DNA from 2 places in the Mesorhizobium sp. WSM4830 genome. Region 2 is predicted to be linked to the other one. Evidence: riboswitches for the same ligand, from Rfam matches in the RefSeq annotation. Region 2 holds a riboswitch; the other holds the start of a gene.
What was found. Region 2 has a riboswitch for S-adenosylmethionine ahead of metX (homoserine O-acetyltransferase MetX). Riboswitches for the same ligand answer to the same signal wherever they lie in the genome.
Positions count from the first base shown of each region.

Region 1 (3,401 bases), on a different contig from region 2:
CTCGAGCATCACCACTTCAAATACTCGGCGTTCCGCCAGCCGGGCGACGTGCATGTACACATGTTCGGCACGGCGACGCTGTCCTTCGCCGACGGCATCAGGACCGAGGCCGGTGACGTATTCGAGATCGAGGCGCAGGATTTCGGCCTGCCTCTGCGCAACCCGCTCGAAATCGAGCAGCCGGTGAAGGTCGCCGTGAAGGCATTGTAAACTGGTGACAGAATTCAGGGGCGAAAAATGAACGGCCTGCGGATTGGCACCGTGTTCGTAGGTTTAGTCCTGTTCCTCGCCTATTTCTCCCCAGCGGCTTACAGCGCCGGACAATGCAGCGCAAAATCCTATCGCGAAGCCCGGATGTCGATGACTAACCGGCTTCTGGCCACCGGCTATTCGAAATCGCAAGTGAGCTTTCTGATGCGCAACGCGGATCGCATGACGTCCGCACTCCGCGCTGACAGACTGAACGACAATGGCAGGGCCTGCGGTATCGACTCCGCCAGAGCCCATGTGCTGGGATGTCTCGGCAAGCAATTCTTCCCCTTGCAGTCCAGCTCAAGCGCCTCACTTGACGACGAGAAGCAAACCAGAGGATTTTGGGGGAAGAAGCGACTGGCAGTGCGAGAACTGCTCTTTATCGGTCAGTTTCATGGCTGCCTTGGCGCCGCGAAAGAATATCTGTTTCGCGGCTGACGGCTTGCGAACAAGATCAGCGCGCGGCGCGGAAATGCTTGGACAGTTTCAGGCCCTGCGCCTGATAGTTCGAGCCGAGGTCTGTGCCGTAGAGCGCTTGCGGCCGTTTCAGCATGTGCTCGTAGACCAACCGTCCGACGATCTGGCCGTGGTCGAGGATGAACGGCACTTCGTGGCTACGCACCTCGAGCACCGCCCGGCTGCCGGTGCCGCCCGACGCCGAATGGCCGAAACCCGGGTCGAAGAAACCGGCATAATGGACGCGGAACTCGCCGACCAGCGGATCGAAGGGCGTCATTTCGGCGGCGTAGAGCGGCGGCACATGCACCGCCTCGCGCGACACCAGAATATAGAATTCGTCCGGATCGAGCACCAGTTCGCCGGCGCCGCTCTTGTAGAGCGGCTCCCAGAAATCGACGACATCCTGCGCGGCGCGCTTGTCGACGTCGACCAGGCCGGTGTGGTGCTTGCCGCGATAGCCGACCAGCCCATCCTTGTCGCCGTCGAGGTCGATCGACAGCGCGATGCCGCCGCCTGAGATGTTGGGCGGTTCGGTGGCGACCAGCATCTCGGCGCGGTGCAGTTCGTGCAGCTCGCTTTCCGACAAGAGCGCATTGCCAGTGCGGAACCTGATCTGCGACAGCCGCGAGCCTGTCCGCACCACAATCGGGAAGGTGCGCGGGCTGACCTCCAGATAGAGCGGGCCTTCATAGCCGGCGGCGATCTTGTCGAACTCGTGGCCACGGTCGGTCATCACCCGGGTAAAGATATCGAGCCGCCCGGTCGAGCTCTTCGGGTTGGCCGAAGCCGAAATATGCGCGGGCAGCGCCAGGCTTTCGAGCAGCGGCACGATGTAGACGCAGCCGGTTTCCAGCACAGCACCTTCGGCGAGGTTAATCTCGTGCAGCTTCAGCCGGTCGAGCTTGTCGACAACTCTGTGGTCCGGGCCGGGCAAGAAGGAAGCACGCACCCGCCAGGCCTTGTCGCCGAGCCTGAGGTCGAGGCTGGCCGGCTGGATCTGATCGGCATCGAGCGTGCGCGTCGATTTCAGCGCGCCCGTCTGGAACAGCGCGGAAATATCCTGATCGGGAAGAATGCCTGTCTGCCGCAAGGGTCTGGCTCCGTTCGAACGCCGGGCGAGGTCTTGTTCTGTCGCAGGTCCGACCGTGGACGCCTTTGGCACCTGCTTGGTACAACCCTCTTAATCATGCCGGCAATTGACGCAAGCGTGGCGCGGGTCTAAAGCTCGTTATCCCGTGGTGATTTGGCCGGTCGGCTTGCAGCCACGTTAAACAAGTCGCTAAAGGACCGTCGGGCCGCAAGGCCATATGGACCGGTTGCGACTTTCGCGACCGGTTTTTTGTTGTTTGGACCAATTTTGGTGTTTGGATAGAATGATGACCAAGAAGCGCGACTGGAAGCCTCAGACCGCACTCGTGCATGCCGGGACGCTGCGTTCTGGCTTCGGCGAGACCTCCGAGGCGATGTATCTCACCCAAGGCTATGTCTACGAGACGGCGCAAGCGGCGGAAGCCCGCTTCAAGGGCGAGGAGCCGGGCTTCATCTATTCGCGTTATGCCAATCCGACCGTGGACATGTTTGAAAAACGCATGTGCGCGCTGGAAGGAGCCGAGGACGCGCGCGCCACTGCATCCGGCATGGCGGCGGTGACGGCAGCATTGCTGTGCAGCGCCAAGGCTGGCGACCATATCGTGGCGGCGCGCGCACTGTTCGGCTCCTGCCGCTGGGTGATCGAGACGCTGGCGCCGAAATATGGCATCGAGGCAACGCTGGTCGACGGCACAGACATCGCCAATTGGCAAAAAGCGGTCAAGCCGAACACCAAACTGTTCTTCCTGGAAAGCCCGACCAATCCGACGCTGGAAGTGGTCGACATCGCCGCCGTCGCCGCACTTGCCAACTCGATTGGCGCCAGGCTGATCGTCGACAATGTCTTCGCCACGCCCTTGCAGCAGAAACCCCTGCAGCTCGGCGCCCACATCGTCGTCTACTCCGCGACCAAGCATATTGATGGCCAGGGGCGCTGTCTTGGCGGCATCGTCCTGTCGGACAAGAAATGGATCGACGAGAACCTGCATGACTATTTCCGTCACACCGGCCCGAGCCTCTCGCCCTTCAATGCCTGGACGCTGCTGAAAGGCCTGGAGACGCTGCCGCTGCGCGTACGCCAGCAGACGGAAAGTGCCGGCCGCATCGCGGATTTCCTCGCCGAGCGCCCGCAAATCGCCCGCGTCATCTATCCCGGCCGCGCCGACCACCCGCAAGCGGCCGTGGTCAAGAAGCAGATGTCGGGCGGCTCGACGCTGATCTGCCTGGATGTGAAGGGCGGCAAGCAGGCGGCCTTTGCCTTCCAGAACGCACTCGACGTCGTGCTGATTTCCAACAATCTCGGCGACGCCAAGAGCCTGATCACCCATCCGGCGACGACGACGCACAAGAACTTGACCGATGAGGCCCGCGCCGAGCTCGGCATCGGACCGGGCACGCTCAGGCTGTCAGTCGGCCTTGAGGACACCGACGATCTGCTCGAAGACATCGAGCAGGCGCTGAGAGCTGCCGGATAAGGGCTGGCCGAACAGAGGCGAGCGGGGACGCGCCGATCAGGCGCCGGACGGGGTCTCCTCCAGCTCCGCGACGGCCTTGGTCTGGATAGTCATCACATTGCCTCGCCAATCGACGGCGCCGCTCAG
Region 1 is NZ_JBVVQI010000007.1:125,292-128,692, forward strand. It holds gene araD1 (AraD1 family protein) at 1-210, shown strand, start outside; gene AC0L2Y_RS11945 (hypothetical protein) at 238-690, shown strand; gene AC0L2Y_RS11950 (2'-deoxycytidine 5'-triphosphate deaminase) at 707-1,801, opposite strand; SAM riboswitch at 1,937-2,014, shown strand; gene AC0L2Y_RS11955 (O-succinylhomoserine sulfhydrylase) at 2,085-3,275, shown strand; gene AC0L2Y_RS11960 (ceramide glucosyltransferase) at 3,312-3,401, opposite strand, start outside.
Region 1: it holds a riboswitch for S-adenosylmethionine, as region 2 does, so the genes downstream of both, AC0L2Y_RS11955 (O-succinylhomoserine sulfhydrylase) here and metX (homoserine O-acetyltransferase MetX) in region 2, are expected to answer to the same signal.

Region 2 (3,401 bases):
CGGTGAGGATGGCGCCCTTTTTCAGCGCCGGTGCGATCTCCGCTGCGATGGCACCCGAAGAGCCGACCGGCACCGAAACGATAACCAGATCAGCGTCGCGAACCGCCTCTTTCGCATCCGTCGTGTAGGTGTCGCCGAGGCCGAGTTGGCTCGCCCGTGCCAGCGTCGCGTCGCTGCGCGTCGAAATCGCGACTTGGCCGGCGAGCCCCTCGCGGCGGATGACGCGGGCCAGCGACGAGCCTATCAGGCCGATGCCGACCAGCGCGATCTTTTCGAACATAGGTGAGGCCATGGTGTCTAGCTTTTCAGGAATGTCGCGAGTGCTGCGACAACGCCGCGATTGGCCTCTTCGGTGCCGATGCTCATGCGCAGCGCGTTGGGAAAACCGTAGCCGGAAACGCGCCGCAATATGTAGCCGCGCTGGCTGAGGTAGTCGTCGGCCGCCGCCGCCGAATGCTTTTTGTCCTCGGGAAAGTGGATGAGGATGAAATTGCCGACGCTCGGCGTCACCCGCAGCCCAAGCCCCTCCAATTGCTCGCTCAGCCAAGCCAGCCAGGTCTCGTTATGCGCGACGCTGCGTTCGATGTGGGCGCGGTCGCGGATCGCCGCGATGCCCGCCTCGATCGCCGTCGCATTGACGTTGAAGGGTCCCCGCACGCGGTTGATCGCGTCGATCACGTGCATTGGCGCATACATCCAGCCGATCCGCGCGCCGCCCAGGCCCAATTTCGAGAAAGTGCGGGTCATGACCACGTTTTCCGCGCTGCCCACCAACTCGACGCCGGCTTCATAGTCGTTGCGCCGGACATATTCGGCGTAAGCTGCGTCCAGCACCAGAAGCACGTTTCGCGGCAGGCCGGCATGCAGGCGGCGCACCTCCTGGAACGGCACGTAGGTGCCGGTTGGATTGTTTGGATTGGCAAGGAAGATGGCCCTGGTGCGCGGCGTCACCGCGGCGAGGATCGCATCGATATCGGCGCGTTCATCGGTCTCCCTGACCGTTACCGGGACGGCACCGGCCGACTGTATGTAGATCTTGTAGACCATGAAGCCGTGTTCGGTGATGATGGCTTCGTCGCCGGGCGCGAGATAGGTCTGCGCGAGCAGGCCCAGAATCTCGTCGGAGCCGTTGGAGCAGACGATGTTCGCCGGGTTGAGCCCGTGCACCTCGGCGATCGCTTCCCTCAGGCGCCTGGCGCTGCCGTCGGGGTAGACCGCGAGCTTGTCGGCGACCGCGCGCGCGGCCTCTATCGCCTTTGGCGAAGGACCGAGCGGGTTCTCATTCGCCGACAATTTGTGGACCTTGGCGACACCTTCAGGCGCCGCGCTCTTGCCGGGCACATAGGCTTCGATGTCCATGATGCCGGCGCGGGGCCTTGGACGTGTCTGATCCGGTGTCTGGCTCATTTCATGAAATCCGTCGAGAGTGCCTCCATCCGGAAGCCGCAGCGGAAATACAAGCCGTGGCCCGGAATGTCGAGGGCCGGCAATTCGGGATCAAGAACTTGCCGTTGACGAAGCCATGCGTCGGTCCTAGAAGAGCAGCGAAAGTTCCGTGGTGATTTGGCCGGTCGGCTTGCAGCCACGTTAAACAACTTGCTAAAGGGCCGTTTGCATCTTGTAACCGGCTTTGCGAAGGCATGGCCGGTTTTTTGTTGCCCTGACTGGCTGTTGCCCAGACCGGTGGACAACTGAAGGCCGGGCAAGGAGATGTGATGGTCGCTTTGCGCGCGCGAAAAACCAACAACGAGGCCGACCAGCCGTCGAGCCCGGTGTTGCGTTTCGGCGCCGACAAGCCGCTCAAGCTCGACGCCGGCACGCTGCTGTCGCCGTTCCAGATCGCCTACCAGACCTATGGCACGCTCAACGACGCCCGCTCCAACGCCATCCTCGTCTGCCATGCGCTGACCGGCGACCAACATGTCGCCAACACCAATCCGGTGACCGGAAAGCCGGGCTGGTGGGAAGTGCTGATCGGCCCCGGCAAGATCATCGATACCGACCGTTTCTTCGTCATCTCGTCAAACGTCATCGGCGGCTGTCTCGGCTCCACCGGCCCCGCCTCGACCAATCCCGCCACCGCCAGGCCCTACGGGCTCGACTTGCCGATCATCACCATCCGCGACATGGTGCGGGCGCAGCTGATGCTGGTCGAGCATTTCGGCATCGAACAGCTGTTCAGCGTGCTTGGCGGTTCGATGGGCGGCATGCAGGTGCTGCAATGGGCCTCTAGCTATCCCGAGCGCGTCTTCTCGGCGTTGCCGATCGCCACCGGTGCCCGCCATTCCTCGCAGAACATCGCTTTCCACGAGGTCGGCAGGCAGGCAGTGATGGCCGACCCGGACTGGCATGGCGGCAAATATTTCGAGCATGGCAAGCGGCCGGAAAAGGGCCTGGCGGTGGCGCGCATGGCCGCCCACATCACCTATCTGTCGGAAGCCGCGCTGCACCGCAAGTTCGGCCGCAACCTGCAGGACCGCGAAGCGCTGACCTTCGGCTTCGATGCCGACTTCCAGATCGAGAGCTATCTGCGCCATCAGGGCATGACCTTCGTCGATCGCTTCGATGCCAACTCCTATCTCTACATGACCCGGGCGATGGACTATTTCGATCTCGCCGCCGACCATGGCGGCCGGCTGGCCGATGCCTTCGCCGGCACCAAGACGCGCTTCTGCCTGGTTTCGTTCACCAGCGACTGGCTGTTCCCGACCGAGGAGAGCCGCTCGGTCGTGCACGCGCTGAACGCGGCCGGCGCCTCGGTCTCGTTCGTCGAGATCGAGACCGACCGCGGCCACGACGCCTTCCTGCTCGACGAGCCGGAACTGTTCGCCGCCATCAGAGGCTTCATCGCCTCGGCCGCGCGGGCGAGAGGGCTCGGCGCATGACCCCGAAAAGTTGCGGGCTGTTCGGATCAGGACCATGCGCCAGGCATCAGCGCATGACCCCGACAAGTTGCAGACTTTTCGGATCAGGACCATGCGCCAGGCATCAGAGCATGGCCCCGAAAAGTTGCAGACTTTTCGGATCAGGACCATGCGCCAGGCAAGAGCCGAACGCATGAGCGTCAACCGCGCCCAGCGCGTCGACCTCGAAGTCGTCGCCGACCTCATCCCGCCGCAGTCGCGGGTGCTGGACGTCGGTTCCGGCGACGGCCTGCTGCTCGAATTGCTGCAGGAGACCAAGAAGGTCGACGGCCGCGGGCTGGAACTGTCGCAGCGCGGCGTCAACGAATGCGTGGCGCGGGGCCTGTCGGTCATCCAGGGCGATGCCGACAAGGATCTCCAATTCTATCCCGACAAGGGTTTTGATTTCGTCGTCTTGTCGCAGACCTTGCAGGCGACCCGCAATCCGAAGCTGGTGCTCGACGAGTTACTCCGGATCGGCAATCGCGCCATCGTCTC
Region 2 is NZ_JBVVQI010000004.1:225,060-228,460, reverse strand. It holds gene AC0L2Y_RS08070 (prephenate/arogenate dehydrogenase family protein) at 1-292, opposite strand, end outside; gene hisC (histidinol-phosphate transaminase) at 298-1,407, opposite strand; SAM riboswitch at 1,546-1,623, shown strand; gene metX (homoserine O-acetyltransferase MetX) at 1,716-2,885, shown strand; gene metW (methionine biosynthesis protein MetW) at 3,058-3,401, shown strand, end outside.